DNA from 3 places in the Chromobacterium phragmitis genome. Region 1 is predicted to be linked to each of the others. Evidence: predicted binding sites of a transcription regulator. Region 1 holds the regulator's gene; each other region holds the start of a gene.
The links. The regulator HrcA, encoded in region 1, represses chaperone genes, less so after heat shock. The targets are predictions, from matches to a motif close to ATTAGCACTCGNNNNNNNCGAGTGCTAAT.

Region 1 (10,108 bases):
AGCGCTTTGGCGTTGTCCTGCAGCGCGGCGATCTTGGCCAGCACTTCCTCGCTGGTTTGCGCCTTCAGCGCGCCAGCGGCTTCCTTGATCAGCGCGTCCTGAGCCTGGATATAAGCCAGCGCGCCCGCGCCGGTCACGGCTTCGATGCGGCGCACGCCGGCGGCCACGCCGCCTTCGGCCACGATCTTGAACAGGCCGATGTCGCCGGTGCGTTTGACATGGGTGCCGCCGCACAGCTCGGCGGAGAAATCGCCCATAGTCAGCACGCGCACTTCTTCGCCGTATTTCTCGCCGAACAGCATCATCGCGCCGGACTTCTGCGCGTCGGCCATGCTCATCAGCTCGGCCTTCACTTCGTAGTTGGCGGCGATCACGTGGTTGACCACGCGTTCCAGCTCGGCGATCTGCTCAGCCGTCACGGCCTCGCCGTGGGCGAAGTCGAAGCGGGTGCGTTCCGGGTTGACCAGCGAACCCTTCTGCGCCACGTGGCTGCCCAGCACATGGCGCAGCGCCGCGTGCAGCAGGTGAGTGGCGGAGTGGTTGCGGGCGCTGGCCAGGCGCTGGTGCAGGTCGATGGTGGCGGTGACCGCGTCGCCCACCTTCAGCGCGCCGCGGGCAAGCCGGCCCTTGTGGCCGAAGACCGCGCCCTGGATTTTCTGGGTGTCGGCCACGTCGAACAGCGCGTCCAGGCCGCCGGTGGCGGAGACTTCGCCCACGTCGCCCACCTGGCCGCCGCCCTCGGCGTAGAAGGCGGTGTTGTCCAGCACCACGATGCCTTCGTCGCCGGCGGCCAGCGATTCAACCGGCTCGGTGCCCTTGTACAGCGCCAGCACCTTGGCTTCCACGCTGGACTTGTCGTAACCGTGGAAGCGGGTGTCGTCGCCGCTGTAGCTGAGCTTGCCGCTCATCTTGAAGTTGGAGCCGGCGCGGCCGCGCTCGCGCTGGGCCTCCATCGCGCGCTCGAAGCCTTCCAGGTCGGCGTGGATGCCGCGTTCGCGGCAGATGTCGGCGGTCAGGTCTACCGGGAAGCCGAAGGTGTCGTACAGCTTGAAGATGGTGTCGCCATCCAGCGCGGTCTTGCCGCCGTCCAGCGCGGCGTCCACCAGGGCCATGCCGTTTTCCAGCGTTTCGGCGAACTTGATTTCCTCGGCGCGGATGGCGTCTTCGATCTGGGCCTGCTTCTCCAGAAGGTCCGGATAGGCTTCGCCCATTTCGGCGGCCAGGTCGGCCACGATCTTGTGGAAGAACAGGCCCTTCTGGCCCAGTTTGTAGCCGTGGCGGATGGCGCGGCGGGCGATGCGGCGCAGCACGTAGCCGCGGCCTTCGTTGGACGGCAGGATGCCGTCGGCGATCATGAAGCAACAGGCGCGGATGTGGTCGGCGATCACTTTCAGCGACGGCACGTCCTGGCTGTAGGCCACGCCGGTTTCGCGGGCGGCGGCGCGCACCAGGCAGGCCAGCGCGTCGGTCTCGTAGTTGGACTTCACGTGCTGCAGCACGGTGGACAGGCGCTCCAGGCCCATGCCGGTGTCGACCGACGGCTTGGGCAGCGGGTGCAATACGCCGGCTTCGTCGCGGTTGAACTGCATGAAGACGTTGTTCCAGATCTCCATGAAGCGGTCGCCGTCTTCGTCCGGGCTGCCCGGAGGGCCGCCGGCGACGGACGGGCCGTGGTCGTAGAAGATCTCGGTGCACGGGCCGCAGGGGCCGGTGTCGCCCATGGTCCAGAAGTTGTCGGACGCGTACGGCGCGCCCTTGTTGTCGCCGATGCGGACGATCTTGTCGGCCGGCACGCCGACGGTCTTGTGCCAGATGTCGTAGGCTTCGTCGTCGGACGCGTACACCGTCACCATCAGCTTGTCTTTGGGCAGCGCCAGCCATTGTTCGCCGGTCAGGAATTCCCAGGCGAAGGTGATGGCGTCGCGCTTGAAGTAGTCGCCGAAACTGAAGTTGCCCAGCATTTCAAAGAAGGTATGGTGGCGCGCGGTGTAGCCGACGTTTTCCAGGTCGTTGTGCTTGCCGCCCGCGCGCAGGCATTTCTGGCTGGTGGTGGCGCGGGTGTAGTCGCGCTTCTCGAAGCCCAGGAACACGTCCTTGAACTGCACCATGCCGGCGACGGTGAACATCAGCGTCGGATCGTTGCCGGGGATCAGGCTGCTGGAGGGAACGACCTGGTGGCCTTTGGAGGCGAAGAAATCCAGGAATTTCTTGCGAATTTCAGAAGTTTTCATGATTTTCGGTCAATTTTTAAAATCTGGTCCGGGCGCCGTGCCGGGACGAATCCATCGATTGTGTCAAGCCGAAGCCTGGCTGGCAAGCGCTTCGCAGCGCCGCTTAAGGGCCTGGTTCATTTGCAGGATGCCCTGGCGGGCGCGTTCCAGCATGCCGTCTCCGCACAGCGGCAGCAGGATGCCGCTGAAATCCTCGCCGTGATGCAGACGGGTGCCGCCGCCGTCCAGCGGTTCCAGTTGGAAGTGGTGCGCGCCGTCCAGCAGGCCCGGCACCAGCAGCTTTCCGCGCCAGGCCAGCCGCGTTTGGACGTCGAACGCGGTCAGTCGCGGACGGAAGGTCGTGTGGCGGCCGCCGGGCGGATGCAAGGTGGCCACGAGCCGGGCGCCGGCTTCGTGGCGGCCGTGCAGGCCGACGATGAAGGGGTTCCATTCCGGGTAGCGGCGCCAGTCGGTCAGCACCTGCCATACCTGCTCGAGGCTGGCGGCGATGTCGATCTCGGTGGCGATGCTGCGCGTCGTGGCCATGGCTCAGTCCTCGTGGAAATCGTCGTCGGCGCCGGCAATCACTTGCCGGATCACGTCGGCCGGAAAGCCGCGCTGCGCCAGGAAGCGGTATTGCTTGGCCTTCTCCGCCGCGTCGGCGGGCGGGCGGCCGAATTTCTTGCGCCACTGCGCGCGCGCGCTGGCGAGGTCGTCCTGGCCGGACAGCGCCTCGCGTATGGTGTCGTCGTCGACGCCGCGCTGGCGCATTTCCTGCGCCAGACGGCGGCTGCCGAACTTGGCGCCCTTGCTGGCCGCGAATTGCTGGGCGAAGCGGCCGTCCGATTGCCAGTCGGCGGCGGCCAGCTCGTCCAGCGCGGCTTCCAGCTGTTCCGGGCTGTCGGCAAAAGGCGCGAGCCGCCGAACCAGTTCCCGCCGGGTGTATTCCCGGCGGGACAGCAGCTCGGCGGCCCGCGCCTTCAGGCTTTTGCCTTGCTCCGCCATCAGGCGTCGAAGGCGTCGTCGGCGAACTCTTCGTCGCCCTGGGCTTCGTTGATTTCGACCTTCACGCCCACCGCTTCGCGGATCTTGCGCTCGACCTCGTCGGCGATGGCCGGGTTGGCCTTCAGCCATTCGCGGGTGTTGTCCTTGCCCTGGCCGATTTTCTGGCCGTTGTAGGCGTACCAGGCGCCGGACTTGTCGATGAAGCCGTGCTTGACGCCCAGCTCGATGATTTCGCCCGGACGGGAGATGCCTTCGCCGTATAGGATTTCGAAATCGGCCTGGCGGAACGGCGGGGACACCTTGTTCTTCACCACTTTGACGCGGGTGTCGTTGCCGACCACCTCCTCGCCCTTCTTGATGCCGCCGGTGCGGCGGATGTCCAGGCGCACGGAGGCGTAGAACTTCAGCGCGTTGCCGCCGGTGGTGGTTTCCGGGTTGCCGAACATCACGCCGATCTTCATGCGGATCTGGTTGATGAAGATCACCAGGGTGTTGGTGCGCTTGATGTTGCCGGTCAGCTTGCGCAGCGCCTGGCTCATCAGGCGGGCTTGCAGGCCGACGTGGCTGTCGCCCATCTCGCCTTCGATTTCCGCTTTCGGCACCAGGGCGGCGACGGAATCGACCACGATCACGTCCACGCCGCTGGAGCGCACCAGCATGTCGCAGATTTCCAGCGCCTGTTCGCCGGTGTCAGGCTGCGAGATCAGCAGGTCTTCCACGTTGACGCCCAGCTTTTGCGCGTAGACCGGGTCCAGCGCGTTTTCGGCGTCGATGTAGGCGCAGGTGCCGCCCAGTTTTTGCGCCTCGGCCACCACCTGCAGACACAGGGTGGTCTTGCCGGACGATTCCGGGCCGTAGATTTCGACCACGCGGCCGCGCGGCAGGCCGCCGACGCCCAGCGCCAGGTCCAGGCTCAGCGAGCCGGTGGAGATCACTTGCAGGTTTTCGGTGATCTGGTTGTCGCTCATGCGCATGATCGAGCCCTTGCCGAACTGCTTTTCAATCTGGGCGAGGGCTGCGGCCAGCGCTTTGCTCTTGTCTTCGGAAGCCATGCTGTCTCCAAATGGGGTTGGTCGGACCAATGATGGGGGCGATTATCGCAGAAAACCAGAGGGCGAACAGCAGCTTGCCGGCCGTCGTTCGCATGCCGGTCGCGCAAAGCCCCGCCCAGGGCCTTCTGGCTCGGTGCAGGATGTGTACAATGGGAGGCATGATGAACGAACGCGCCCAACATTTGCTGAAGGCGCTGATCGAACGGTACATCGCCGACGGTCAGCCGGTCGCCTCCAAGACGCTGTCGCTGCTGCCCGGCGTGGAGCTGTCGTCGGCCACGGTGCGCAATGTGCTGGCCGATCTGGAAAGCATGGGGCTGATCGCTTCGCCCCACACCTCGGCGGGGCGGATTCCCACCGCGCGCGGCTACCGGCTGTTCGTCGACCGGCTGCTGACGATACGGCCGCTGGACGAGGTGTCGATGCACGAGCTGGAGCACACGCTGCAGCCGGACAGCCCGCAGCGCATCGCCCAGGCGGCGTCGTCGCTGCTGTCGGAGCTGACCAGCTTCGCCGGCGTGGTGCTGACGCCGCAGCGCAGCGACGTCGCCTTTCGCCAGATCGAATTCCTGCGCCTGTCCGAGCGGCGGGTGCTGATGATACTGGTGACGCTGGACGGCGACGTGCAGAACCACTTGCTGGCGACCGAACGCGACTACACGCTGTCCGAGCTGGTGGAGGCAGGCAACTTCATCAACCAGCATTATTCCGGCCAGGGCCTGAACGCGGTCACTTCGCGGGTGGAGAGCGAGCTCGCGCAGCTGCAGGGCGACATCGCCGAATTGATGGCCGCCGCGGTGAAGCTGGGGCAGCAAACGCTGGCCAAGCGCAACGAGGATGTGGTGGTCAGCGGCGGATCGCGCCTGCTGCAGGTGCATGATTTGTCCGACGATTTGTCGCGGCTGAGGGAGTTGTTCGGCGTGTTCGAGCGCAAGACCGAATTGTTGAAGCTGCTGTCGCAGGGCAGGGAGGCGCAGGGGGTGAACATTTTCATCGGCGAAGAGTCTGGAGTGATGACGCTGGACGAATGCTCGGTGGTGACCGCGCCCTACTGCATCAACGGCCAGGTGGTGGGCACGCTGGGCGTGGTCGGGCCTACCCGCATGGCTTACGAGCGGGTGATTCCCATCGTAGACATCACCGCCCGCCTGGTCGGCAACGCCCTGTCCTTCCGCGAGTGACGACGCGCCTACGCTCAATGCAAGAAAGCAAAACCATGAAATCGATGTTGAAACTGGCCATCGCCGCCGCCCTGGCCGCCGCGGCCTTCACCTCCGCCCCGGCGCAGGCCGACGCGGCCTTCCTGGCGCGTCCAGACGTGCAGCGCTATATCGACGAACAAGTGGCCAGCGGCCAGTTCAACCGCCCGGAGCTGGAGGCGGTGTTCGCCAATGTCGAGCTCAAGCCCAACATCATCCGGATTCTGGACAAGCCGTCCACCTCGCGGCCGTGGTACCAGTTCCGCGCGTCCACCGTCAGCGACAAGCTGATCGCCGACGGCGTCTCGTTCTGGCAAGCCAATGCCGACGCGCTGGCCCGCGCCGAGCGCCAGTACGGCGTGGCGCCGGAGGTGATCGTCGCCATTCTGGGCGTGGAGACGCACTATGGCCGCAATACCGGCAGCTTCCGGCTGGTGGACTCGCTGTCCACCATTGGCTTTGATTATCCGCGCCGCGCCCAGTATTTTCGCGGCGAGCTGACCCAGTTCCTGCTGCTGGCCAAGGAGGAGGGCAAGGACCCGCTGACCTTGAGAGGCTCTTACGCGGGCGCGATGGGCTTGCCGCAATTCATGCCATCCAGCTACCGCAAGTGGGCGGTGGATTTCGACGGCAGCGGCCATCGCGACATCTGGAACAATCCGCACGACGCCATCGGCAGCGTGGGCCATTACTTCCAACTGCACGGCTGGAAGCACGGCGACGACGTGGTGGCGCCGGCCAGCGTGGCGCCGGAAGCCCGAGTCGACAAGCTGCTGGCCGACAAATTCAACCTGCATTACACCGTGGGCGAGCTGCGCAAGATGGGCGTGGCGCCGCAGTCGCCGCTGGCCGACGACGTGCCTGCGGTGCTGTTCGCGCTGGAGAGCTCGCCCGGGGTCACCGAATATTGGCTGGGCCTGAATAATTTCTACGCCATTACCCGCTATAACCGCAGCACGCTGTATGCCAAGGCGGTGCAGGAAATCGCCGAGCAACTGCGCTCCCGCTACTACGCGACGCTGGCGCAGCGCCAGGAGCCGGCTTCCGCCGCCTGGTAAGCCCGCGGCGCACCGCTTGAATGCCGGCGCGCGCCGGCGAAACCTGTCGCCTTGCGCGGCAATTGCCATTAAAATCCGCCCCCATGAGCTATCAAGTCCTTGCCCGCAAGTGGCGGCCCAAGCGCTTCGCCGACCTGGTCGGCCAGGAGCACGTGGTCCGCGCCCTCTCCAACGCGCTGAAAGAGCAGCGGCTCCATCACGCCTACCTGCTGACCGGCACCCGGGGCGTAGGCAAGACCACCATCGCCCGCATTCTGGCCAAGAGCCTGAACTGCGAGACCGGCACCACGGCCGAGCCCTGCGGCGAATGCCAGGCCTGCCGCCAGATCGACAGCGGACGCTTCGTCGATCTGCTGGAAATCGACGCCGCGTCCAACACCGGCATCGACAATATCCGCGAAGTGCTGGAAAACGCCCAATACGCGCCGACCATGGGGCGCTTCAAGGTTTACATCATCGACGAAGTGCACATGCTCTCCAAGAGCGCCTTCAACGCGATGCTGAAGACGCTGGAAGAGCCGCCAGGCCACGTCAAGTTCATCCTGGCCACTACCGACCCGCAGAAAGTGCCGGTGACGGTGCTGTCGCGTTGCCTGCAGTTTTCCTTGCGCAATATGACGCCGCAGCAGGTGTCCAGCCACCTGGCGCACATGCTGGACATAGAAGGCATCCATTACGAGGCGCCGGCGCTGGCGCTGCTGGGACGCGCCGCGTCCGGCTCGATGCGCGACGCGCAGTCGTTGCTGGACCAGGCCATCGCCTATGGCCTGGGCGAGGTCAAGGAGGACGGCGTGCGCGCCATGCTGGGCGCGGTGGACCGCCGCTACCTGTTTACTCTGCTGCAGGCTCTGGCCGCGGCCGATGGTCCGGCGCTGATGGCAGAGGCCGACGGCTTGGCCGAGCGCGGCGTCAGTTTCGACGCTGCCTTGTCCGAACTGGCCGTGCTGCTGCAACAGCTGGCGCTGGCGCAGACGGTGCCGACGGCGCTGGCCGCCGACGAACCGGAGCGCGACACGTTGCTGGCGCTGGCCGACGCCATCGCGCCGCAGGACGTGCAGCTTTACTATCAGATCGCCATCCACGGCCGCAAGGATCTGGCGCTGGCGCCGGACGAGCACGCCGGCTTCAATATGGCGCTGCTGCGCATGCTGGCCTTCCATCCTGCCGTCGCGCCGACGGAAAGCGCCGCGCCCGCGCGTCCGGCCGCGCTTGCACAGCCTCGCCCGGCGGCGGCCGCCGCCGCGTTGGCCGCCAGCGCCTCGGCTCCTGTCGAGCGCGGACTGTCGCCCGCGGCGCGCGCGCTGCAGGCGGCCGGCCTAGGCTCGCAGCCGCAAGGCAAGCCCCGGGCAGCGGAGCCCGCACCGGCCGCCGAGCCGGAACCCGAGCCCGCGCCCCGGCCGCAGCGGGTTGCGGCGGAGTCGACTCCGCTGGCGCAGCCCAAGCCGGAAATCCAGCCTGAGCCGCATTTGCAGCCGGCGCCGGTTCAGGTTGCGTCCGCACCCGAGGCCGCTGTTCAGGAGGCGGAGGACGAGCGCGACGAGGAGGAGATCGTCGACGCGCCGTGGTCCGACGACGACGCGCTGCCGGACTATGCGATGCAGCCGCCGCTGGAGAACGAGGCGACGGAGTACCGATTTGATGGCGATTGGCAGCGGCTGGTGGCCGAGCTGGGCGTCAAGCTCGGCGCGGCGCGCATGCTGGCGTACAATGCCGTGCTGAAGCGCTGGAGCCAGGACCGCTTGGAACTGGCGGTGCCGGAAAGCTTCCGCCACATGAGCGGACGCGATTATCAGGACAAACTCAAAGCCGCGCTGGCCGAATGCTTCGGCCATGCGGTGGAGCTCGCGGTGACGGTGGAGGAGTTGGGGATGGAAACCCCGGCCATGACTGGAGCCCGGCTGCGCCAGGAGCAATTGGCCGCCGCCCGCGAGTGTTTGCAAAACGATCCGGTGGTGCAGCAAATGGTGCGCGAATTCGGCGCCACGCTGCTCATCGAGACCATTCAACCCTTACAGGAGTGACCGCGATGTTCGGTAAAGCTGGTATCGCCGGCCTGATGAAACAGGCCCAGCAAATGCAGGAAAACATGAAAAAGGCCCAGGAAGAACTGGCCCGCGTGGAAGTGGAAGGCCAGTCCGGCGCCGGCATGGTCAAGGTGGTGATGACCTGCTCTCACGATGTCAAGCGCGTCGCCATCGACGACAGCGTGCTGGACGACGCCAAGGAAGACAAGGAAATGCTGGAAGACCTGATCGCCGCCGCGTTCAACGACGCCGTGCGCAAGGTCGAGTCCACCACTCAGGAGCGGATGTCGGGCTTCACCAACGGCCTGAACCTTCCGGCCGGGATGAAGCTCCCCTTCTGATTCCAGGGCCCGGCGACGGGCCTTTTTCGCCGCCGCCGTGTTCGGGCATTTCGCCTTGCGCAGTCTTTGTCTTGCCTGCAAGAGCGGGCGTGGGCGGATGCGCTCAGTCCGGGCGGCGCCGGCGACGCGCTCTTTCTCTGGCGGCCTGCCGGTGGGCCGGGTGGCTTTCACGCCGCGCTGGCGGCGGCCGCCGCCGTGCCGGGCGTTGACTCCTGCGGTGTTCGCCTGGCGGCATGACTGGCCGCGCCTGCGTTGCCGCTGGCATGCCAAGATTTCCGTTCACGGCCGCAAGGCCGATTTTCCCAGGTTGATGCCGTGTCGATGAAGAACCCTCCCGCGCTGGAGCAATTGATCTCCGCCTTGAAAGTTTTGCCCGGCGTGGGCCCGAAAACCGCCCAGCGCATGGCTTTCCACCTGCTGCAGCGGGACAAGAAGGGCGCCGACAAGCTGGCGCGCGCGCTGGACGTGGCGTTGACCCGGCTGACGCATTGCCAGCGCTGCAATACTTTCAGCGAGTCCGAGCTGTGCCCGATCTGCGCTGACGAGAGCCGCCGCCAGGATCAGTTGTGCATCGTCGAGATGCCGGCCGACCTGATGATGCTGGAGCAGGCCAAATGCTTCGAGGGCCTGTATTTCGTGCTGATGGGCCGGATCTCGCCATTGGACAATATTGGTCCCAAGGACCTGAACCTGGACAAGCTGCTGACGCGCGCGCTGGACGGACAGGTGGGCGAGATCGTGATCGCCACCAACTTCACCGCCGAAGGCGAAGTCACCGCCCATATGCTGAGCGAGCTGTTCAAGGGGCGCGGCCTGGCGGTTACCCGCATCGCCCGCGGCATGCCGGCGGGCGGCGAGCTGGAGTATGTCGACCTGGGCACCCTGGCGCAGGCGGTGTACGAGCGCAGGGGCGTGTAGACTCGATATTGCGCCGTCATCGGCGGTTCATTAAAATGGCCGCTTCCTTTCCCCGTTTTCCTTCGCAGGAGTCTTGTCGACATGAACAAGTGATGCCTTCCCCGATTCGTTCCGCCGTCCGGCGCGTGCGAGCGTGCGCATCGCTTGTTTTCGACAATCCGTTCCGAATTCTTACCGTCCCGTTCGGGTCTGATGGGACGGTTCCGCGCAGCGCGCGCGTCGGCATTGCTTTCCCTTTTTCCCGCGGAGGTCAAGATGCCCGATGCCGTTCAACAAATTGATGTTTTTCATTACAACCAGG
Region 2 (10,108 bases), 2.2 Mb from region 1:
CCGAGAATCACATCGTAAAACAACCAGGACAAGCTGGAATCCACCAGCCACATGAAGAGCGCCAGGACGGTGACAAATACAAACACCATCAGCGTCACCTGGGTCGCCTCCTTGCGCGTCGGCCATACCACCTTGCGGGCCTCGACCATGGACTCGTTCGCATACACGACCAAACCCTTACCCGGGGCGGAGGTCCACACCACGCCGGCAGCCAGCACGATGGAGGCGGCAAACGCCAGCGCGCGCAACAGGCCCTGGCCATCCGGGATCAGGTAGAAGCCGACAATGCCGGCGACCACCACAAGACCAGCCAGGAACAACTTGATCTTATCTTGCATTTCCATGTCGATTTTCTCTCGCACACATGCGACAAAAGACCAACCGGCGCATCGCGCCGGCTGGTCTTAATTGGCAGGCCAGGAGGGTCTCGAACCCCCAACCCTCGGTTTTGGAGACCGATACTCTACCAATTGAGCTACTGGCCTTTAAACCTTACTTGATGATCTTAGCAACCACGCCGGCACCAACGGTACGGCCACCTTCGCGGATAGCGAAGCGCAGACCTTCTTCCATGGCGATCGGAGCGATCAGGGCAACGGTGATTTCCACGTTATCGCCCGGCATTACCATTTCCACACCTTCAGCCAGCGTGATCGCGCCGGTCACGTCGGTGGTGCGGAAGTAGAACTGCGGACGGTAGTTCGCGAAGAACGGAGTGTGACGACCACCTTCATCCTTGGATAGCACGTAAACCGAAGCAGAGAAATCAGTGTGCGGGGTGATCGAACCCGGCTTGGCCAGAACCTGGCCGCGCTCCACGTCTTCACGCTTGGTGCCGCGCAGCAGCACGCCAACGTTGTCGCCAGCCTGACCTTGGTCCAGCAGCTTGCGGAACATTTCCACGCCGGTGCAGGTGGTCTTCACGGTGTCTTTCAGACCCACGATTTCCAGCTCTTCGCCGACCTTGACGATGCCGCGCTCAACGCGACCGGTCACCACGGTGCCGCGGCCGGAGATCGAGAACACGTCTTCGATCGGCAGCAGGAACGGCTTGTCGATGGCGCGTTCCGGAGTCGGGATGTAGGAGTCCAGAGCGTCGGCCAGACGGAAGATGGACGGTTCGCCCATTTCGGACTGGTCGCCTTCCAGCGCCAGACGAGCAGAGCCGGTCACGATCGGAGTGTCGTCGCCCGGGAAGTCGTAGGAAGACAGCAGATCGCGCACTTCCATTTCCACCAGTTCCAGCAGCTCGGCGTCGTCAACCAGGTCAGCCTTGTTCAGGTAGACGATGATGTACGGCACGCCAACCTGGCGGGACAGCAGGATGTGTTCGCGGGTTTGCGGCATCGGGCCGTCAGCGGCCGAGCAAACCAGGATCGCGCCGTCCATCTGAGCCGCGCCGGTGATCATGTTCTTCACATAGTCAGCGTGGCCCGGGCAGTCTACGTGGGCGTAGTGGCGGGATTCGGTTTCGTATTCAACGTGCGCGGTATTGATGGTGATACCGCGAGCCTTTTCTTCCGGCGCGCTGTCGATCTGGGAGTAGTCCTTGGCTTCGCCACCGAACTTCTTGGACAGAATGGTGGTGATAGCAGCGGTCAGAGTGGTTTTACCATGGTCCACGTGACCGATGGTGCCGACGTTTACGTGCGGTTTGGTCCGCTCGAACTTTTCCTTAGCCATGGCAAATTTCCTGAATACGAAACAAGCAAATAAATTGGTGGTGCCCATGGGCAGAATTGAACTGCCGACCTCTCCCTTACCAAGGGAGTGCTCTACCCCTGAGCTACATGGGCCCTTAAAACAGGCTATATCAAACGCTTGGAGCGGGTGAAGGGAATCGAACCCTCGTCGTAAGCTTGGAAGGCTTCTGCTCTACCATTGAGCTACACCCGCCTGGCTTTACAACAAGACAGCTTAACTTCACTGCCAAGCGCTTCATCTAATTCTGGTGGAGGGAGAAGGATTCGAACCTTCGAAGGCAGAGCCGTCAGATTTACAGTCTGATCCCTTTGACCGCTCGGGAATCCCTCCTGAAAGAGACCCGAATATTATAGATGGCCTGCCTGGTCGTCAACACCTTTCGCAAAAAAATCCGCGTTTTTTCGCCCGAAAATAAAAAATGCCCCGACGAAGACGGGGCATTTCATTTTGCATCAAGCACTTAGCCAACTCAGGCCTGACCGGAAATCTTCAAATATTTCTGATGAAGCGCCTCCTGAGTCTCCTCATGGGACGGATCCAGCGGGATGCAGTCCACCGGACAGACCTGCTGGCACTGCGGCTCATCGTAGTGGCCCACGCACTGGGTGCACAGATTGGGATCGATCTGATAGATCTCCTCGCCCTGGGAGATCGCGTTGTTCGGGCACTCCGGCTCACAGACGTCGCAGTTGATGCATTCGTCGGTAATCATCAAAGACATAGTAATTTCCTCAGGTATTCCACAACATGAATTCTGTCACCCGCCGCCCGGGGTCGCAAGTTCGCGCTGGTTATATCCATATAGGCGCCAACTCCGCGCGGCGTGCCGGCTAGCCGGCGCTCCGCCCCAGCAAGCCATACTGGACGGTGCCAGCCTTGCCGCGCCGCAACGTCTCCGCGCCGTCGGGCAAGGCCTCCGGCCACTGCCTGGCCTCCATATACAGCACGCCCTCTTCCGATAGACGCGCCAGCGCCAGCGGCAGCGCCTGCTCCAGCAAGTCGGAATCGTACGGCGGGTCCAGGAAGATGACATCAAAGGTTTCGCGGCTGTTCTTCAGGTACAACAGCGCATCGCCCGCGACCACGTCGATCGCGTCGGCTTGCAGTTGGCGGCGATTATCCTGCAGCGACTCGTAAGCCTTGCGCGACTTCTCCACCATCACCACCCGGCGCGCCGAACGGGATGCCGCCTCGAAGCCGAGCGCGCCGCTACCCGCGAACAGGTCCAGGCAGTTTTTGCCGTACAAATCCTGGCCCAGCCAGTTGAACAGCGTTTCGCGCACCCGGTCCGGCGTCGGACGCAGGCCTTCGGCCTCCGGAAAGGGCAATAGACGACGGCGGAAATCGCCGCCGATGATTCTGACCTTGTTACGTGTCTGACTCATGAAAGCTTAAACTCTTGGGACAAGCGCGAGAGTTTAACCTGATCAGGACTTTAGCGCCTCATTCCCGCGCGGCGGACGCGGAATCTGTCGCGCGGGCGGCGAAAATTTCCGCCCATTCCTTATATATGTTTTCAGTTCACCCTCGCCTTCGCGCCAGCCAATCCTGTGCTCGGCGGCGTTTGAGGATACAATTTAGCCATTTACCGCTTTTCTGGCTCATTGACGCATGTTTAGCTTCTTCAAGAAAAAACCCAAACCGGCGGAAACGCCGCTGATCGAAACGCCGGTGGCTGACGCGCTGGAACCGACACCCCCCGTCGCGCCGGCGCCGCAGGCAGCCGTACTCGCGGCGATCCCCGCCCATGATGCCGAACCCGCGCCCATCGCCCCCCCTGTGCCCGCCCAGCCTCTGCCGGCTCCTACCGCGCCGGCCGAGCCCGCCCCGCTGAAGAAAATGAGCTGGACCGAACGGCTGAAGGCGGGTCTGGCCAAAACCCGCGACAAGCTCGGCAAGTCGTTGGCCGGCGTATTCGGCGGCGGCAAGATAGACGAAGACCTGTATGAAGAACTGGAAACGGTGCTGCTGACCGCGGACATGGGCATGGATGCCACCGTCCATCTGCTGGGCGATGTGCGAGAGCGGGTGTCGCTGAAGGGACTGAAAGACGCGTCGGAACTGAAGGGCGCGCTGAAGGATTCGCTGCAGGACCTGATCGGCCCGCTGGAAGTGCCGCTGAACGTGGAAGGCAAGAAGCCATTCGTAATCATGATGACCGGCGTCAACGGCGCCGGCAAGACCACCTCCATCGGCAAGCTGGCCAAGTACTACCAAAGCCAGGGCAAGAGCGTGCTGCTGGCGGCCGGCGACACCTTCCGCGCCGCCGCGCGCGAGCAGTTGATCGCCTGGGGCGAGCGCAACAACGTCACCGTGATCGCGCAGCAAGGCGGCGACTCCGCCGCCGTGTGCTATGACGCGATCCAGGCCGCCGTCGCCCGCGGCATCGACATCGTGCTGGCCGACACCGCCGGCCGCCTGCCGACGCAGCTGCACTTGATGGAGGAAATCAAAAAGGTGAAGCGCGTGATCCAGAAGGCGTTGCCCGATGCGCCGCACGAGGTGGTGCTGGTGCTAGACGCCAATATCGGCCAGAACACCGTCAACCAGGTCAAGGCCTTCGACGACGCGCTGGGTCTCACCGGCTTGATCCTGACCAAACTGGACGGCACCGCCAAGGGCGGCGTCATCGCCGCCATCGCCAAGCAGCGGCCGATTCCGCTGCGCTTTGTCGGCGTAGGCGAGAGCATAGACGACCTGCGCCCCTTCGACAGCCGCGACTACATCGACGCCCTGTTCGAATAAAAACACAGCCTGCGGCCCACGGGCCGCCTTTCTCAGCCAACAAGCGGGAAACCACATGATACAGTTCGACCAGGTCACCAAGCGCTATCCCGGCGGCAACGAAGCCCTGAAGAACCTGTCGTTCACGATAGAAACCGGCGAGATGGTGTTTCTGGCCGGCCACTCCGGCGCCGGCAAGTCCACCCTGCTGAAGCTGATCGCCGGCATCGAACGCGCTACCAGCGGCGGCGTGCTGGTCAACGGCCAGAACCTCTCCAAGCTGCGCTCAAGCCAGGTGCCCTATGTGCGCCAACACCTGGGCATGGTATTCCAGGACCACAAGATATTGTTCGACCGCAGCGTGTTCGACAACGTGATGCTGCCGCTGGACATCATAGGCTTCGACCGCCGCGACGCCGCCAAACGCGTGCGCGCCGCGCTGGACAAGGTGGGGCTGCTCAGCAAGGAAAAAATGATGCCGATCCGCCTGTCCGGCGGCGAGCAACAGCGGCTGTGCATCGCCCGCGCCGTGGTGCACCGTCCCAGCATCCTGCTGGCCGACGAGCCGTCCGCCAACCTGGACCGCGCCTACGCGCTGGACATCATGGAGCTGTTCAAGTCCTTCCACCAAGTGGGCGTCACCGTGCTGATCTCCGCCCATGACGAAACCCTGATGGAAGACTACGGCCGCCGCATCATCCGCCTGAGGGAAGGACAGTTCGCCGCATGAAACACTTTCTCTACCTGAACTGGCAAAGCGCCAAGCAGGCGCTGGCCAAGATTCTGCGCCAACCCTTCGGCAGCCTTCTGACCCTGCTGATGCTGGCCTTGGCGCTGGCGCTGCCCTTGTCCCTTTACCTCGCCGTCAGCAGCGTGCAGGACTGGGTGGGCCGCCTCACCGCCACGCCGCAGATCACGCTATTCATGGAGCAGGCCGCCGAGCAGGCCGACATCGCCGCCGTCGACAGCACGCTGTCCCATCACCCCAAGGTGAAGGGCTTCACCTTCGTCGGCAAGACCCAGGCGCTGCAAGACCTGGAAAAACGCAACGGGCTTGCCGGCCTGTCAGACGGCCTGGAAGGCAATCCTCTGCCGGATGCCTTCGTAGTGACGCCGAAAACACTGGAACCGCGCGAGCTCGACATGCTGCAGAAGGAACTGTCCGGCTTGCCGATGGTGGAACTGGCGCAATTCGACGCCAGCTGGGCCAAACGCCTGTACGGCATGGTGGAAATGGGCGCCAAGCTGACCTGGTTCCTGGCCGCCGCGCTGGGCCTGGCGCTGGTGCTGGTCACCCATAACGCGATCCGGATGCAGATCCTGGCGCGCCAGGACGAGATCGAGGTATCCAAGCTGATCGGCGCCACCGACAGCTTCATCCGTCGTCCATTCATGTACCACGCCCTGTGGCAGGGCGTGCTGGCCGCGCTCTTGGCCTGGGGACTCTCCAGCTGGCTGGCGGCGATGGCCAACCCGGCCATCCGCGAATTCGCCCTGCTGTACGGCGAGCGGGTGGAGTTGCGCTCGCTGAATCTGCCGGAGCTCGCGGCACTGATCAGCGTCTCCGCCGCGCTGGCGATGCTGGGCGCTCGATTGGCGGCCGACCATCATCTGCGCAAGGTCGAGCCCAAGTAAATCATGACAAGCGAAAGGTTTCGACTATCAAGTCGATTGTTAAATATCATTGACTCGGGAACCTTTCCTTGCTAGCACTCTCCATACACGAGTGCTAACATAGCACTACCCAAGGAGGTAGCCATCGCAATGAACACAACATTTGCCCTTCCGGTCCCGTCGACCAGCGGCAGCCTGGAGCAGTACATCCAGGCCGTGAACAGCATTCCCATGCTGACGCCGGAACAGGAAACCGAGCTCGCGACCCGTTTCCAGCAGGAAAACGACCTGGAAGCGGCGCGGCAGATGGTGCTGTCGCACCTGCGCGTGGTGGTGTCCGTCTCGCGCGGCTACGCCGGCTACGGCCTGCAGCAGGCCGATCTGATCCAGGAGGGCAATATCGGCCTGATGAAGGCCGTGAAGCGCTTCGAGCCGGGCCGCGGCGTGCGCCTGTTCTCGTTCGCCATCCACTGGATCAAGGCCGAGATCCACGAATTCATCCTGCGCAACTGGCGTTTGGTGCGCATCGCCACCACCAAGCCACAGCGCAAGCTGTTCTTCAACCTGCGCAGCATGAAGAGCGGCTTCTCCGCACTGTCCGAGCAGGAAGCCAAAAGCATCGCCGAAGACCTGGGCGTCAAGCCCGAGGAAGTCCGCGAGATGGAGATTCGCATGACCGGCCAGGATGTGTCGCTGCTGGCCGACAACGACGATGAGGACAGCTACGCGCCGATCGATTGGCTGGCCGACAGCCACAGCGAGCCGACCCGCGCGCTGGAACGCCGCGCCTTCGACCATCTGCAGTCGGAAGGCCTGGAATACGCGCTGTCCACGCTGGACGCGCGCAGCCGCCGCATCGTGGAAGCGCGCTGGCTGGCCGACGACAGCGGCGCCACGCTGCACGAGTTGGCCGCCGAGTTCGGCGTCTCCGCCGAACGCATCCGCCAGATCGAAGCCAAGGCGCTGGGCAAGATGAAAGCCGCGCTCAGCGAAGGCGTGGTGCTGGATCAATAAGCGCCGTAGCCCGCCAAAGAAAAAGCCAGCTCGTCGAGCTGGCTTTTTTGTTGCCCGCCGCAAGGCGGAGAGGCGCCTGTCACTCCGGCAAGGTCTGGAACTTGGCCGGCAGCTTGTCGTAGGCTTCGCGGCAGATCGCGCGCAACGGCTCCCAGGCAGGATCCTGTTCGCCCAGCGTCTCCAGGAACTGCCCGGCATAGGTGGGAAAGGACGCCAGCGTGGTGCGCAGCGTCGCCTCTGCCTTGGCGCGCTCTCCGGCCAGGATTTCCAGCTGCGCACGCTTGAGCATCACGTCCGGATAGGGGCGGAATTCGGTCAGGCGGTTTTCCAGCGCCAGCTTCTGCTTCAGATTGTCCCGGTTCACCGGCAGGTAATCATCCACCGTATACAGCGCGTGATAGGCGAACAAGGGCTTGGTCTCCACGATCTCGATCAGCCGCTCGGCGCGCTTGGCGTCCTTTTGCGCGTTGCCGGTCGGCGTGTATAGATTGACCAGCTCCCAGAACATCGACGAGGTGCTGATCGACAGCCAGCCCACCCAGCACAGCGCCGCCAGCAGCGGCAGACGCAACGGCCAGGCCAGCAGGCGTCCGTCACGCGGAGCCATCGCCATGAACACCACCAGCATCGCCAGAAAATAGTAGTACCACAACGGATACTCCAGCATGCTGTGGGTCAGCGTCACCGCCAGGCAACCCAGGGCCAGCACGCCCTCCGGCTCGGCTTGGCGGCGGAAGAAGGGCAGCACCGCCCAGGCGAAGCCGATGACCACCAGCGCGGTGACCACGCCGCCCATCTCGGCCAGCAACTGCATCAGCAGATTATGGGCGTTGGTGAACAACCCGCTGTTGTAGCCCGCGGCGGCGAATTGCGGCAGCGGCTGCAGGCGCACGCTCTCCGCCGCGTACTGCGACCAGCCCACGCCCCACAGCGGATGCGCCTGGAAGGTCAGCCAGGCCTTGTGCATTTCGGCGAAACGGCGCGCGCCCATGTCGTCGCCGTTGGCGGCCAGCCGCGCCACGCCGGACGCGTTCTCGACGTCGGCGTGGGTCAACAGCGAAATCAGGTGGTTGAACAGCGGCAGCGCGAACTGCGCGGCCAGGATGGCGCCCGAGGCGGACCACATCGCCAGCATCATCCGGCGGGAAGCCTCGTCGCGGCTGCGCCAGTGCCACAGGCCGGCCAGCGCGGACAGCGCCACCAGGTAGAGCAGAATCGTGCGCGAACCCGCCCAACCCAGCATCAGCGCCATCCACAACACCAGCGCGATCAGCCAACCCTTGCCCAGTCGGCTCACCGCGAACAGGTAAACGCCGGACACTACCGACCACATCAGATAATGAGCGTATTGGTTGCGCTGGCCGATATGGCCGAAGATGTTGCTGGTGGGGTGGGAGCCATCGTAGAACAGGCCCAGCATCGGCGCCAGGCCGGTCAGCTGAGCGGTGCCGATCAGCGACTGCACCAGCCCGCCGACGATGATCGCTCGCGCCAGCCACACTGCGAACTCGCGGTCGCCGAAGGCGCCGCGCAGCGAAACCACGACCGAGGCCAGCAGGGCTGAGGACAGCCAGGCCAGCGCGGTGACATAGCTCATCCCGGGAAACAGCAGCTGAACGAACTGCGGTTGCGCCGCCCAGGCGCCGGCCAACAGCAGGCACCACCATCCCGCCCGCGGCATGCCATCCAATAGCCTCAGGCCGGGCAACAAAAATACGCAGGCGGCCAGCAGCAGCCAGATCACATTGATCTCGCCGAACCACTGAGGCAGGGGAACGAAATGGACGCGCGAGGCGAAGGGCACAATGGCGATCAGGCACAAAGCCAACAACGCCAAGCGCTCGGAAATCTTCTGAAAATTCATGTGGACGGGATGTCTAAGACAACGAGACCGACAGGATACCGTATGCGGCAACCGCAAAAAACCGGCCAAGTGTGTCCAAGCGTTACAATCATTCAGAATAGCGGGCCTCGCGTCACCGGCGCGGAAACCACCATCACCGCCGCCACGCGCCCCTCCTCGGTATCTACGCCATGCAACGCATACGCCCTGGCCGCCGCTTGCGTCATCCGAATCAGCCCTTCCAGCGCCGGATCATTCGCCGCTCGCAGAAAATAGACGAAGCGCAGCACCTCGCCAGGGTAGTTGGCAATCGCCATGGCCATGGAGACCCTGGCTTTTTCTTGCTCCCCGGCGAGCGCCTGCTGCATGGCAAGCTTGAATAGCACGGCGGAATACGGTTGAAATCTGGCCAGTTGCTCAAAATAGGGGAGCTTGGCATCGGAATACGATCTGGAGGGCTCCACATAGTTAATGAGCACCAGATTCGCCGCATCCTGCCACCATGGCAAAAGCGCGATGTTCTGCAAGCGCGCCACGCGCTCCTGATTGGTTTTCACATCCGCCGTAGGATGGTTATATTGCGTCAGCGTCCAGAACACCCATGCGCCCGACAAGACATACAGCATCAGGCAGGCGCCAGCCGCCACCCCGCTCCATTGCAGCAAGGCCGTATCCAGCCTGGCGGAAAAGCCCCTCCTGGGAGACAGCGCGCAAACCAAGGCCAGCAAGGCGAGAAAAGGCAGATACCATAGTGGAAACTCGAACTGGCTATGGCAAAGGATGACAAAAGCCGCGCCTATCAGGAACAGATTGCCCGAGTTTTGCGCGCCGCGATAAAAATATGGCAGCAGGCAAAAAACCAAGCCAGACAGGATGATGAGGCTGCCGACGACGCCGGTCTCGGCCAGCAGCTGGAAAATCAGATTATGGCTATGCGTAAACAAGGTGTTTTCCGCAATCTTCGGGAACCCGCCAAATGCTTCCAGCCATGCGGACTGGTATGCATAGCCTCCCAAGCCGCAACCCAGAAGCGGATGGTCTTTCAACATGAGCCAGGCCTTGGCCCACTCGACGCGGCGCCTGGCCCCCAAACCGGCATCCAGGATTCGGTCTGCGCCGCTTTGGATATTGGCGTCCAGGCCTACGGCCTGCAGCCACCCCACCAATGGGTGCGCGAATACCTGGCAAAATGCCAGCATCGTCACCGAC
Region 3 (10,108 bases), 2.3 Mb from region 1:
AGGACGACGCGCCCGACCCGCAATCCGTATACGGCCGCAGCAAATGGCAAGGCGAGCGGAACGTCCGCGCCGCCGGCGGACGGCATCTGATATTGCGCACCAGCTGGGTCTTCGGCGCGCACGGCGCCAACTTCCTGAAAACCATGCTGCGACTGGCCGCCGAACGCGACTCGCTCAACGTCGTGGACGATCAGATCGGCGCGCCGACCTCCGCCCTCCTGATCGCGGACTGCACCGCCCGACTGCTTAGCCGCTATCTGGACGCGCCGGACGCGTTCGCCTGCGGCACCTACCATCTGGCGGCGCAAGGCGAAACCAGCTGGCACGGCTACGCGCGCTACCTGCTAAGCCGGGCGCAAGCCCTCGGGCTCGACCTCAAACTCGCTCCGGACGCCATCCAGGGCATCCCCAGCTGCGACTACCCGACCCCGGCCCGGCGTCCCGCCAACTCCAGGCTGGATTGCGGCAAGCTCAAGCAGACCTTCGATCTGGAACTGCCGAGCTGGCAGGCCGGGGTCGACCCAGCGCTCGCGGAACTGGCCCGCGCCATGCCGCGCCGGCACACTGAAGATGGAAAAGGACAGCCATGAAACGAAAAGGGATCATCCTGGCCGGCGGATCCGGCACCCGCCTCTACCCTGCCACGCTGGCTGTCAGCAAACAGCTGCTCCCCGTCTATGACAAACCGATGATCTACTACCCGCTCAGCACGTTGATGCTGGCGGGAATACAGGACATCCTGATCATTTCCACTCCTCAGGATACCCCCCGCTTCCAGCAGTTGCTCGGCAGCGGCGAGCAATGGGGACTCAATCTCCAATATGCCGTGCAAGCCCATCCAGACGGCTTGGCGCAAGCTTTTCTGATCGGCGAGCGCTTCATCAATGGCGCGCCCTCCACCCTGGTGCTGGGCGACAACATCTTTTATGGCCACGAGTTCTCTTACCTGCTGCAGGACGCCTGTCGCCAACCAAGCGGCGCGACCGTATTCGCCTACCGCGTCAGCGATCCTGAACGCTATGGCGTGGTCGAATTCGATGCACAGGGCACCGCGCTGTCTATCGAAGAGAAGCCTGCCGCGCCCAAGTCCAACTACGCCGTCACCGGACTTTACTTCTATGACGCTCAGGTCATCGACTTCGCCAAATCGATCCGCCCCTCCCCGCGCGGCGAGCTGGAAATCACCGACATCAACAATCTTTACCTGCGACAGCGGCAACTGACCGTGCAAACCATGGGCCGCGGCTACGCGTGGCTGGATACCGGCACCCATGAGTCGCTGATGGAGGCCGGCCAGTTCATCGCCACCATTGAAAACCGCCAGGGACAGAAAGTGGCCTGCCCGGAAGAAATCGCCTATCGGCATGGCTGGATAGACGAAGCGCAGATACGCCGGCTGGCCCACCCTCTGCACAAAACCGGCTATGGCCGTTACCTGCTCTCCATCCTGGACTGAAACGCCATGCAATGCCTAGATACCCGCCTGTCCGGCGTCAAAATCATAGAGCCCAAGGTTTTCGGCGACGAAAGGGGCTTTTTCTTCGAAAGCTTCAACCAGCAGCGCTTCGAGCAGGCCATCGGATATCCGGTCCATTTCGTTCAGGACAATCACAGCCGCTCCGGCAGCAATGTGCTGCGCGGCCTGCACTACCAGAAGGATCCGCATCCGCAGGGCAAGTTGGTCCGCGTCGTGGCCGGCATCGTCTACGATGTCGCCGTCGACATCCGTCCCGGCTCCTCAAGCTTCGGCCAATGGGTAGGCGTGGAACTGAGCGCCGCCAACAAACGCCAGTTGTGGATTCCCGCCGGCTTCGCCCATGGCTTCCTCACCTTGAGCGACGACGTGGAATTCCTCTACAAAACTACCGACTACTGGCATCCGGAACTGGAACGCTCCATCGCCTGGAACGACCCCGACCTGGCGATAGACTGGCCGCTCGCCTCTCCTCCAACCCTGTCCGAAAAAGATCAGCAAGGCGAAGCGTTCGCCGCGCTGAGACGCTGATCGTTCCCGACATGAACGCATGAAAAAACCCCGCAGCACGCTGCGGGGTTTTTCATCTGGCCGGGCATGTCGCCATGCCCATGCGGCGCTGATTACATCATGCCGCCCATGCCGCCCATGCCGCCCATGTCCGGCATGCCCGCGGCCGGCTTGTCTTCCGGCAGCTCAGCGATCATGCAGTCGGTGGTCAGCATCAGGCCGGCTACGGACGCGGCGTGCTGCAGAGCGGAGCGGGTCACCTTGGCCGGGTCCAGCACGCCCATTTCCAGCATGTCGCCGTATTCGCCGGTAGCGGCGTTGTAACCGAAGTTGCCCTTGCCTTCCAGCACCTTGTTCACCACGACCGACGGCTCGTCGCCGGCGTTCTTGACGATCTGGCGCAGCGGAGCCTCGATCGCGCGCAGCACGATCTTCACACCGGCTTCTTGATCGACGTTGTCGGTCTTCAGGCTTTCCAGGGTAGCGCGGGCGCGCAGCAACGCTACGCCGCCGCCGGCAACCACGCCTTCTTCAACCGCGGCGCGGGTGGCGTGCAGCGCGTCTTCGACGCGGGCCTTCTTCTCTTTCATTTCCACTTCGGTGGCGGCGCCGACCTTGATCACGGCAACGCCGCCGGCCAGCTTCGCCACGCGCTCTTGCAGCTTCTCGCGGTCGTAATCGGAAGTGGCTTCTTCCATCTGCTTGCGGATCTCGCCCACGCGCGCCTGGATGGTGACGGCTTCGCCGGCGCCGTCGATGATGGTGGTGTTTTCCTTGCCCACTTCCACGCGCTTGGCTTGGCCCAGCTGGTCCAGGCTGGCCTTTTCCAGGGTCAGGCCGACTTCTTCGGCGATCACTTCGCCGCCAGTCAGCTTGGCGATGTCTTCCAGCATGGCCTTGCGGCGATCGCCGAAGCCCGGCGCCTTGACAGCCACAACCTTCAGAATGCCGCGGATGGTGTTCACCACCAGGGTAGCCAGCGCTTCGCCTTCCACATCTTCAGCGATGATCAGCAGCGGACGGCCGGACTTGGCCACTTGCTCCAGCACCGGCAGCAGGTCGCGGATATTGGAAATCTTCTTGTCGAACAGCAGGATGAACGGATTGTCCAGAGCGGCGATCTGCTTGTCCTGATTGTTGATGAAGTACGGGGACAGGTAGCCGCGGTCGAACTGCATGCCTTCCACCACGTCCAGTTCGTTGTTGAGGCTCTTGCCGTCTTCAACGGTGATCACGCCTTCCTTGCCCACCTTGTCCATCGCATTGGCGATGATTTCGCCGATGTCGGTATCGGAGTTGGCGGAAATGGAGCCGACCTGGGCGATTTCCTTGGAGGTGGAGCACGGCTTGGCGATCTTGGCGATCTCGCCCACCAGCGACACCACGGCCTTGTCGATGCCGCGCTTCAGGTCCATCGGGTTCATGCCGGCGGCAACGTACTTCATGCCCTCCTGCACGATGGCCTGGGCCAGAACGGTGGCGGTGGTGGTGCCGTCGCCGGCTACGTCGGAAGTCTTGGAAGCCACTTCCTTGACCATCTGGGCGCCCATGTTCTCGAACTTGTCCTTCAGTTCGATTTCCTTGGCTACGGACACGCCGTCCTTGGTGATGGTCGGCGCGCCGAAGGAGCGATCCAGCACCACGTTGCGGCCCTTGGGACCCAGGGTCACCTTGACCGCGTCGGCCAGGATGTTGACGCCAGTTACCATCTTGCTGCGAGCGGAATCACCAAACTTAACGTCTTTAGCTGCCATTCTCGAAATCTCCAGAATCTATTGATGAAGTTCAGATAAGGGTCGGATTACTCAACGATGCCCATTACATCTTCCTCGCGCATCACGAGGACTTCGTCGCCATCAACCTTGACGGTCTGGCCGGAATACTTGCCGAAAATCACCTTGTCGCCGGCTTTCAGCTCCAGCGGACGGCGTTCGCCGTTTTCCAGGATTTTACCGTTGCCAACCGCCAGGACCTCGCCCATGTCCGGTTTCTCAGCTGCGGCGCCCGGCAGAACGATGCCGGAAGCGGTCTTTTCTTCAGCCTCGAGGCGCTTGATAACAACACGGTCGTGCAGAGGACGAATTGCCATTGATCTCTCCTATTACATTGGCTGTTGAGAGTTGAACATCAGGTGGTATGGGTTGCGGCCGAGGGTTTAGCACTCAGCCATTGCGAGTGCTAATAATAGGGACGCCCCCCGAGTATTTCAAGGGGTAGCCGTGCAAACAATTTCGCTGGCGTCATTGGCCATTCCATCTTGCCCCGGCATCCACGGCTCCTGGCGGAAGCCAACACGGGACAAGGCTTCATGTCTGCGGCCGACTGGCTCGCATCATGAGAAATGCCGCTCACCTGCAAGCAAGTGAACGGCATCACGCCCGCGCCTTCCCAGAGGGATCAATCCTCTCTGCAAGCCCGCCGGAGCACCAGCCAACGCGGCGTCCGGAAGCGGATGATCATCCGGTAAAGGCAGATGTAAGACATGGCGAACAGCGCACAGACAACGATCAGCACCTCGGTGTTCTGCCAGAACAGCATCGCCGGCACCACCGACACAGAAGACAGCGCCCACAGATAAGGCGAGGTCAAGCTGTTGCGCATGGTCTTGTGATCAGCGTTCTTGCTTCCCACCATCCAGCGGACCAAGCGCATGTAGATCAACTGATGCAAATGCAGAGCATCCGGGTACCCGATCCTGCGCCCCTGAAGAAACTTGCGGCGGTAGATCGAAAACAGTGTCTCAAACACGGGATAAATCACGCACAGCATCGGAAACCATGGTGAAACCTGCGCATGGCGGGCCACCAGCAACACGGACACTTCCGCAATCATGAAGCCGACCAAATAAGCGCCGCCGTCTCCGGCGAACATCAGCCCGCGCGGAAAATTCCAGAACAAAAATCCGGCGATCCCCCCCACCATGGCGAAACAAACCCCCATCAGCGCGGGGTCCTGGACTTTGAACGCCACATACGCCATCGCCAGAAAAATGAAGATGGACACCACCCCCGACAAGCCGTTGTAGCCATCGATGATGTTCACCGCATGCGCCACGCCCCCCACGGCGATGACGGTCAGCAACAGCGACAGCATCCAAAACTCGGACAGCAAACCATCCAGCACCGGCACATCCAGCCGCAGCAAGCCCGCGCCAAGCACAAAATATCCAAGCGTAGCGGCAATGAATGTAGCCAGCAGGCGCGGCAACGGGCCCACTTTCTTCGTCACATCCTCCAGCACTCCCGCCGCAAAAGCCGGCAACGCCACTACCAACAACAACAATACCGAAGCATCCCTCAACAGCCAGGCCAACAAGCCACAGCCGGCCGTCAAGCCCATCGCGATCGCCACGCCGCCAATACGCGGCACCGGCCTGGCATGGAACTTCTGCACGCCGCCCAGATCGTGATCGGCAGAAAAACGCTCATGCAGATGAACGAAACGAATCAGGCACATACCGACAAACAGGGACAAAAACGTGGCCAACAATAGTATCTGTAACATTGGGTGCCTCTTCTATTTTTGTCGACGATGCCGATGGAGACACCATCCCACCACTGTCAAGATTGGATTACGCATGGCTGGGGGCGACTCACTGGCTCCAGGTCAAGCAACTGCCGCCAATACGCCGCATGCGCGTCGGGATTGATCTTGCTGAGCTGCTGCGGCGTAAGGCGGCTCTCGAACAAAGTCAGGTTCAGATGGAAGATGGTCCGGGTGGTATTTGCTACAGGGAACGCCTTGTGCAGGTTGTCCCCCGCATTAAAATAGTACAACCTATCCTTGGGCCCTTCCAGGCGGATCGTCTTGCTGAAACATTCGATAAGCCAGTCATTGAGGCGGAACAGGCGGCCGCGCCCCCGGAAGGGCGCCGACCATAGCGCATCGTACATCTTGCGGCCGAACGCATGACGCGAATCGGGAACGAGGCGCATATGAGTCTTGCCGACGTTTTCCTCCAGAAGCAGCATCAGGCTGACTTGCCCTCCCTTGCCGAAATGGCCGTCATGGTGATAATGATCCGCCGCCCCGCGATTCCGGCCGCTATAGGTCCATCGAATCAAAGTCGGCTCCTCGCGCAGCCGATAGCCGGCCTGGGCCAGTTGCTGGAAAACCTCCAGCTCGCCAAAAATTTCCAGCAACTCGTCTGTCAGCCGGAGGCATTTGTAGAGTTCCCATGTATCGTTGGGAACATCCGGCAAGTGCGTCCTATCATTTTCATCGTTCAGGCTGGCGCGGCAATAGTCGCCGAGCTTCGATGCGTTGTCGATATAACCGTACGATTGAAACATATCGATTTCCCTCTCACTTTGCTGCGATCCAGCCGGCTGCGTTATCTGCTCGCCGGCGTCCGTACATTCTCGTTGATGAAGATGATCCCATAACGACACAGCATGTAGACAACTGGCCATTGAGCGTAACGCCGGCTGAACGCCCAGCTCTGGCGCCAGTTGTAGCAGGAATTGAATGCGGTCAGCGCCTTGCGCACGCCGCGCCAGCCTCCCCTTCCGAAGCTGAGACTGAAACGCGCCGTCGTCGCTTCGTTCACATAGACGACGCTCCTGCTATCGACCAGCACCTGGAAGCCTCGCCTCTTAGCGCCGTAAGCAAAGTCCTCGTCAGCGCAATATTGGGGGAAAGCCTCCTCGTCGAAGCCGCATCCGGCTTCGAAAGCACGCCAAGGTATCACCAGCAGCCTGCCGTACAAGTAATCGGTCTCCAAAAAGCGGGACACAGGAGCTCGCCAAGGCGTGCCCTCTGGGATGTTGGCCTTATGCCGGGCGAAGCGCAGATCGTAATGGCCGCCGCAGAAATACACCCGCGCCTCTTCGCCTGAACGGTGCACGATATTCACCGCTCCGATTACGGCATCCGGCTCCTGATCCGAGGCCTCAAGCAAGCGGATCAATGCCTCGGGAGCCAGATCGATATCATCGTTCATCAACAATACGCGGTCGCCTGCGCGCGCCGTCTTGGCGATATGCTTCAAACCATGGTTGACCGTGGCGGTCCACCACATGTCGGCATGTCCGTCGACAATCTCGACCGACGGACATCGCGCCTGCGCCGCGTCCCGCGTCCCGTCAGTGGAGCCGGCGTCGACAACGATCAGCCGCGCCGCCTCTGGCGACAACTGCGCGCGCACTTTGGCCAACGTCGCGCACAGGATGTCGCGGCGATTGTGCGAGGGAATCAGAACATAAACCTGTCCAGAGGTATGGGTACTCATGCCGTCACTCATCATCGTTCAAAGCATTGCCCGCACGACGCGCATCATGGCGCGCTTTCGTAACGAACCCCACCAACGGCGTGGCAGATATAACACGCCCAGCGCCACCGCCATCGCCATCGACCCGTGACCCGCCGCCGGACTCAACTGCGCCGTGCGCTTGAACTGGCCCACGCTCCACAAACCGGCAAGAGCCTGCGCGCGGCGTCGGGTCAAATAGCCGGGGCCATGCAGTCTGGCAAGGTCTCCGGCGTACTTCTGCAGCAGCTGGGCATCGCCAATCATCAGATTGCGCGGCGTCGCAACGCGCTCGCCTACATGCTGGACGATGGTCGCCGCCAGCACGTCATCAAAGGCGAAGCGGCTGGTGCGGATCAGATGGAGCGCAAGATCGTCGTCATGGCCGGAGGCCAGCGTCTCGTCCAGCTTGAGTCCCGCGTGCGCCGAGCGCCGGTACATGATCGTGATCATTGGCGCGATCTTGAAGTCCCTCAGCGCCGCGGCGAAATTCGCCGGGCAGCGCCTCGCCGAGGTGCCGACGTTTTTCACCAGGTCCCAGCGACGGCCCACAAACTTCACGCGGAAGCCCGAGAACAGGGCATCCAAGCCGCCTTCGCGGCACAAACGCACGCGCTCGGCCAGCGTGCCGGGCTCAAAGTAGTCGTCGGAGTCGAGAAAGGTGATGAACTCGCCGCGCGCCGCCGCCATGCCGAGATTGCGGCTGGCCTGAGGACCGCTGCGGCTTGGCTTCTCGATCACAACCAGCTCGCACGCCTCGTAGCGCTCGCGGATATAGGGCACCGTGCCGTCGCTCGACCCATCGTCGACGACGATGCACTCCACCTTCACATTGGCCTGGCCAAATACGCTGTCAAGCGCGTCGGGTAGGCAATCGCGACGGTTGAATGTCGGAATGATGATGCTGACATCGATCATGGGAATCTTGCAGGATAAAGGTTCATCGGGACCTGCCCGGCGCATGGCGCGGGGCAGGCTCTTTCAAATGCACGCCAACTCCGGCCGCCCGCCAGCGCAAATCGGCGCCTCCCCGGGCAAAGCGAAACAGGCGGAGCAAGCATCGCCGCGAGCTTGAATCTTGCAGCGTGGCCGGCGAGCGTCTCGACATGATATCCAGTCATTACCTGTCATTGAGGCCGGACAGGCACCAACTGGCCTCTCCCCCGTTTTGGCAATCGCTCCACGGAATCATCAGGCTACTCAACACCAGCACGCAGCTCACGCCTATCGCCAGCATGCGGCGGCGAACCAAGCGGTGATTAGCGCAGAAGTCCATCAGCATCAGAAACAGCACCAAGTCGCCGAGCCGGCTCAGCACCGGACTCACCGCATGAATCAACACGACCAGCATCGCATAGGCAACCAGATAGAACCGCCTGCCGCCATTGCGGTACATCAGCCAGGCAACATACAGCTTCAACAGCAGCGCCGGATACACCGCCTTGCTCTCGTACTGTTGCTCCAGATATCCCATATAGCCCGACAAGCCTTCAGCGGCCGCCCCCAGCCAATCGGTCTTCAACCAGACCAGCGCGATGGCGCAGCCGGCGGCGACCACCAATCCGGTCGCAAGCTTCTGCCGACGGCTCAGCGACAGCCGCACCAGCGACAGCGACAGCAGCGATGAATAATGGATGGCCGTCGAAGACAACAAGGCCAGCAGGCCGGCCCTTGGCAAACGGACATACAGCGCGGCGACTATCAACAAGGCAAGCGAGTTTCGAATCGCGTTGAACTGGAAGTTGAGATAAAACGAGCCCAGATAGAAAAGCAGGAAAAACAGCGGATCGCGCAGCCGCGTCACGATGGACAGCAGCAACAACATTTCCATCAGCGCCAGCAAGCGCGTAAAGTCGACGTAGTCGAGCCCGATGGCCTTGGCGCCGATCATGAGTATCGAGAAGCCGGGCTCCAACGGAAAACCCTCGGCGAGGTCAAACAGCCTCGCGTAGTTCTCTACGTCCGTCCCAATGCGCCCGGCGTACGTGATGGCGAATATCGCCAGCGGCAGCAACAGCATCCAGCACTCGGTTCGAGTCAAGGCGCGGCGGCCCGCTGTCGCTTCCAGCGTCAGGAACATGGCCATAAACGCGGCGAAAACGAATAGATATGGGGTCATATGCGTCGGTACAGAGATCTCATCGAGTCCTTGACACGATCCCAATCGAAACGCGCGAGCACGTCGCATCGCATGGGATCGACCCGCGTGAAACCGGGGCGCGCCAACATATCCGCCAACACAGCCTGCAGGCTGCCTTCGCCGTTCTTCGCGCCGCCATCGAAAAAGAACACGCCTTCGCCGGAAGAGGCGTAATTATACATATCGACCCGGTTCAGCAACACCGGCGTCCCGGTGGTCAACGCTTCCAGTGCGGGATAGCTGTAGCCGCTTTCCAGATGGCTGGGCACGACATACAGGCTGGCGTGCCGGTAGATCGCGTACAAGTGCTCTTCGGGAATGAATCCCAGCAAATGCACCCTCCCGGCCAGCGCCGGCTCGGCCTCGACCGCGGCGCGTATGTCGAACCCCATCGAGGTGCGGTCGAAGATCGGGCCGCAAACGACCAGATCATAGCCAATGGCAGGATTCGCCTTCAACGCATCCCGATAGGCCGCCAGCAGGCCATCCAGGTTCTTGCGCGGCTTGTTGAGTCCGATATAGAGGAAATAAGGACGCTGCAGTCCGTAGATCGCCTGCAAGTCCGCTTCGCGCGGCTCCATATAGTTGCGGTAGCCATGCGGACAGACGATCACCTCATGGAAGGGATGGTGCTTCGCAATCTGCTGCGCCGTGTAGTCCGACTGTCCCAGGATCGTCGCGCGATGCCTGCGCAGGCTCCAGACATAAGCGTTGTAAGCCAGGCGATGCAGCGGCG

Region 2: the regulator HrcA is predicted to act here: its motif matches at 6,134-6,162, upstream of rpoH (RNA polymerase sigma factor RpoH).
Region 3: the regulator HrcA is predicted to act here: its motif matches at 4,139-4,167, upstream of groES (co-chaperone GroES).

What each region holds. Positions count from the first base shown of each region.
Region 1 covers NZ_CP029495.1:4,727,479-4,737,586, reverse strand. Annotated here, with positions in the region: gene alaS (alanine--tRNA ligase) at 1-2,231, opposite strand, end outside; gene DK842_RS22475 (SRPBCC domain-containing protein) at 2,295-2,756, opposite strand; gene recX (recombination regulator RecX) at 2,760-3,215, opposite strand; gene recA (recombinase RecA) at 3,215-4,267, opposite strand; gene hrcA (heat-inducible transcriptional repressor HrcA) at 4,429-5,448, shown strand; gene mltB (lytic murein transglycosylase B) at 5,484-6,524, shown strand; gene dnaX (DNA polymerase III subunit gamma/tau) at 6,608-8,545, shown strand; gene DK842_RS22445 (YbaB/EbfC family nucleoid-associated protein) at 8,551-8,889, shown strand; gene recR (recombination mediator RecR) at 9,211-9,807, shown strand; gene DK842_RS22435 (class I SAM-dependent methyltransferase) at 10,063-10,108, shown strand, end outside.
Region 2 covers NZ_CP029495.1:2,182,287-2,192,394, reverse strand. Annotated here, with positions in the region: gene secE (preprotein translocase subunit SecE) at 1-344, opposite strand, end outside; tRNA gene DK842_RS10370 (tRNA-Trp) at 410-485, opposite strand; gene tuf (elongation factor Tu) at 493-1,683, opposite strand; tRNA gene DK842_RS10360 (tRNA-Thr) at 1,722-1,796, opposite strand; tRNA gene DK842_RS10355 (tRNA-Gly) at 1,823-1,896, opposite strand; tRNA gene DK842_RS10350 (tRNA-Tyr) at 1,950-2,034, opposite strand; gene DK842_RS10345 (YfhL family 4Fe-4S dicluster ferredoxin) at 2,174-2,425, opposite strand; gene rsmD (16S rRNA (guanine(966)-N(2))-methyltransferase RsmD) at 2,535-3,089, opposite strand; gene ftsY (signal recognition particle-docking protein FtsY) at 3,316-4,449, shown strand; gene ftsE (cell division ATP-binding protein FtsE) at 4,505-5,158, shown strand; gene ftsX (permease-like cell division protein FtsX) at 5,155-6,063, shown strand; gene rpoH (RNA polymerase sigma factor RpoH) at 6,193-7,056, shown strand; gene DK842_RS10315 (PglL family O-oligosaccharyltransferase) at 7,136-8,920, opposite strand; gene DK842_RS10310 (PglL family O-oligosaccharyltransferase) at 9,013-10,108, opposite strand, start outside.
Region 3 covers NZ_CP029495.1:2,410,014-2,420,121, reverse strand. Annotated here, with positions in the region: gene rfbD (dTDP-4-dehydrorhamnose reductase) at 1-590, shown strand, start outside; gene rfbA (glucose-1-phosphate thymidylyltransferase RfbA) at 587-1,456, shown strand; gene rfbC (dTDP-4-dehydrorhamnose 3,5-epimerase) at 1,463-2,005, shown strand; gene groL (chaperonin GroEL) at 2,098-3,738, opposite strand; gene groES (co-chaperone GroES) at 3,786-4,073, opposite strand; gene DK842_RS11525 (MraY family glycosyltransferase) at 4,382-5,488, opposite strand; gene DK842_RS11520 (hypothetical protein) at 5,545-6,276, opposite strand; gene DK842_RS11515 (glycosyltransferase family 2 protein) at 6,318-7,214, opposite strand; gene DK842_RS11510 (glycosyltransferase family 2 protein) at 7,233-8,150, opposite strand; gene DK842_RS11505 (EpsG family protein) at 8,353-9,420, opposite strand; gene DK842_RS11500 (glycosyltransferase) at 9,348-10,108, opposite strand, start outside.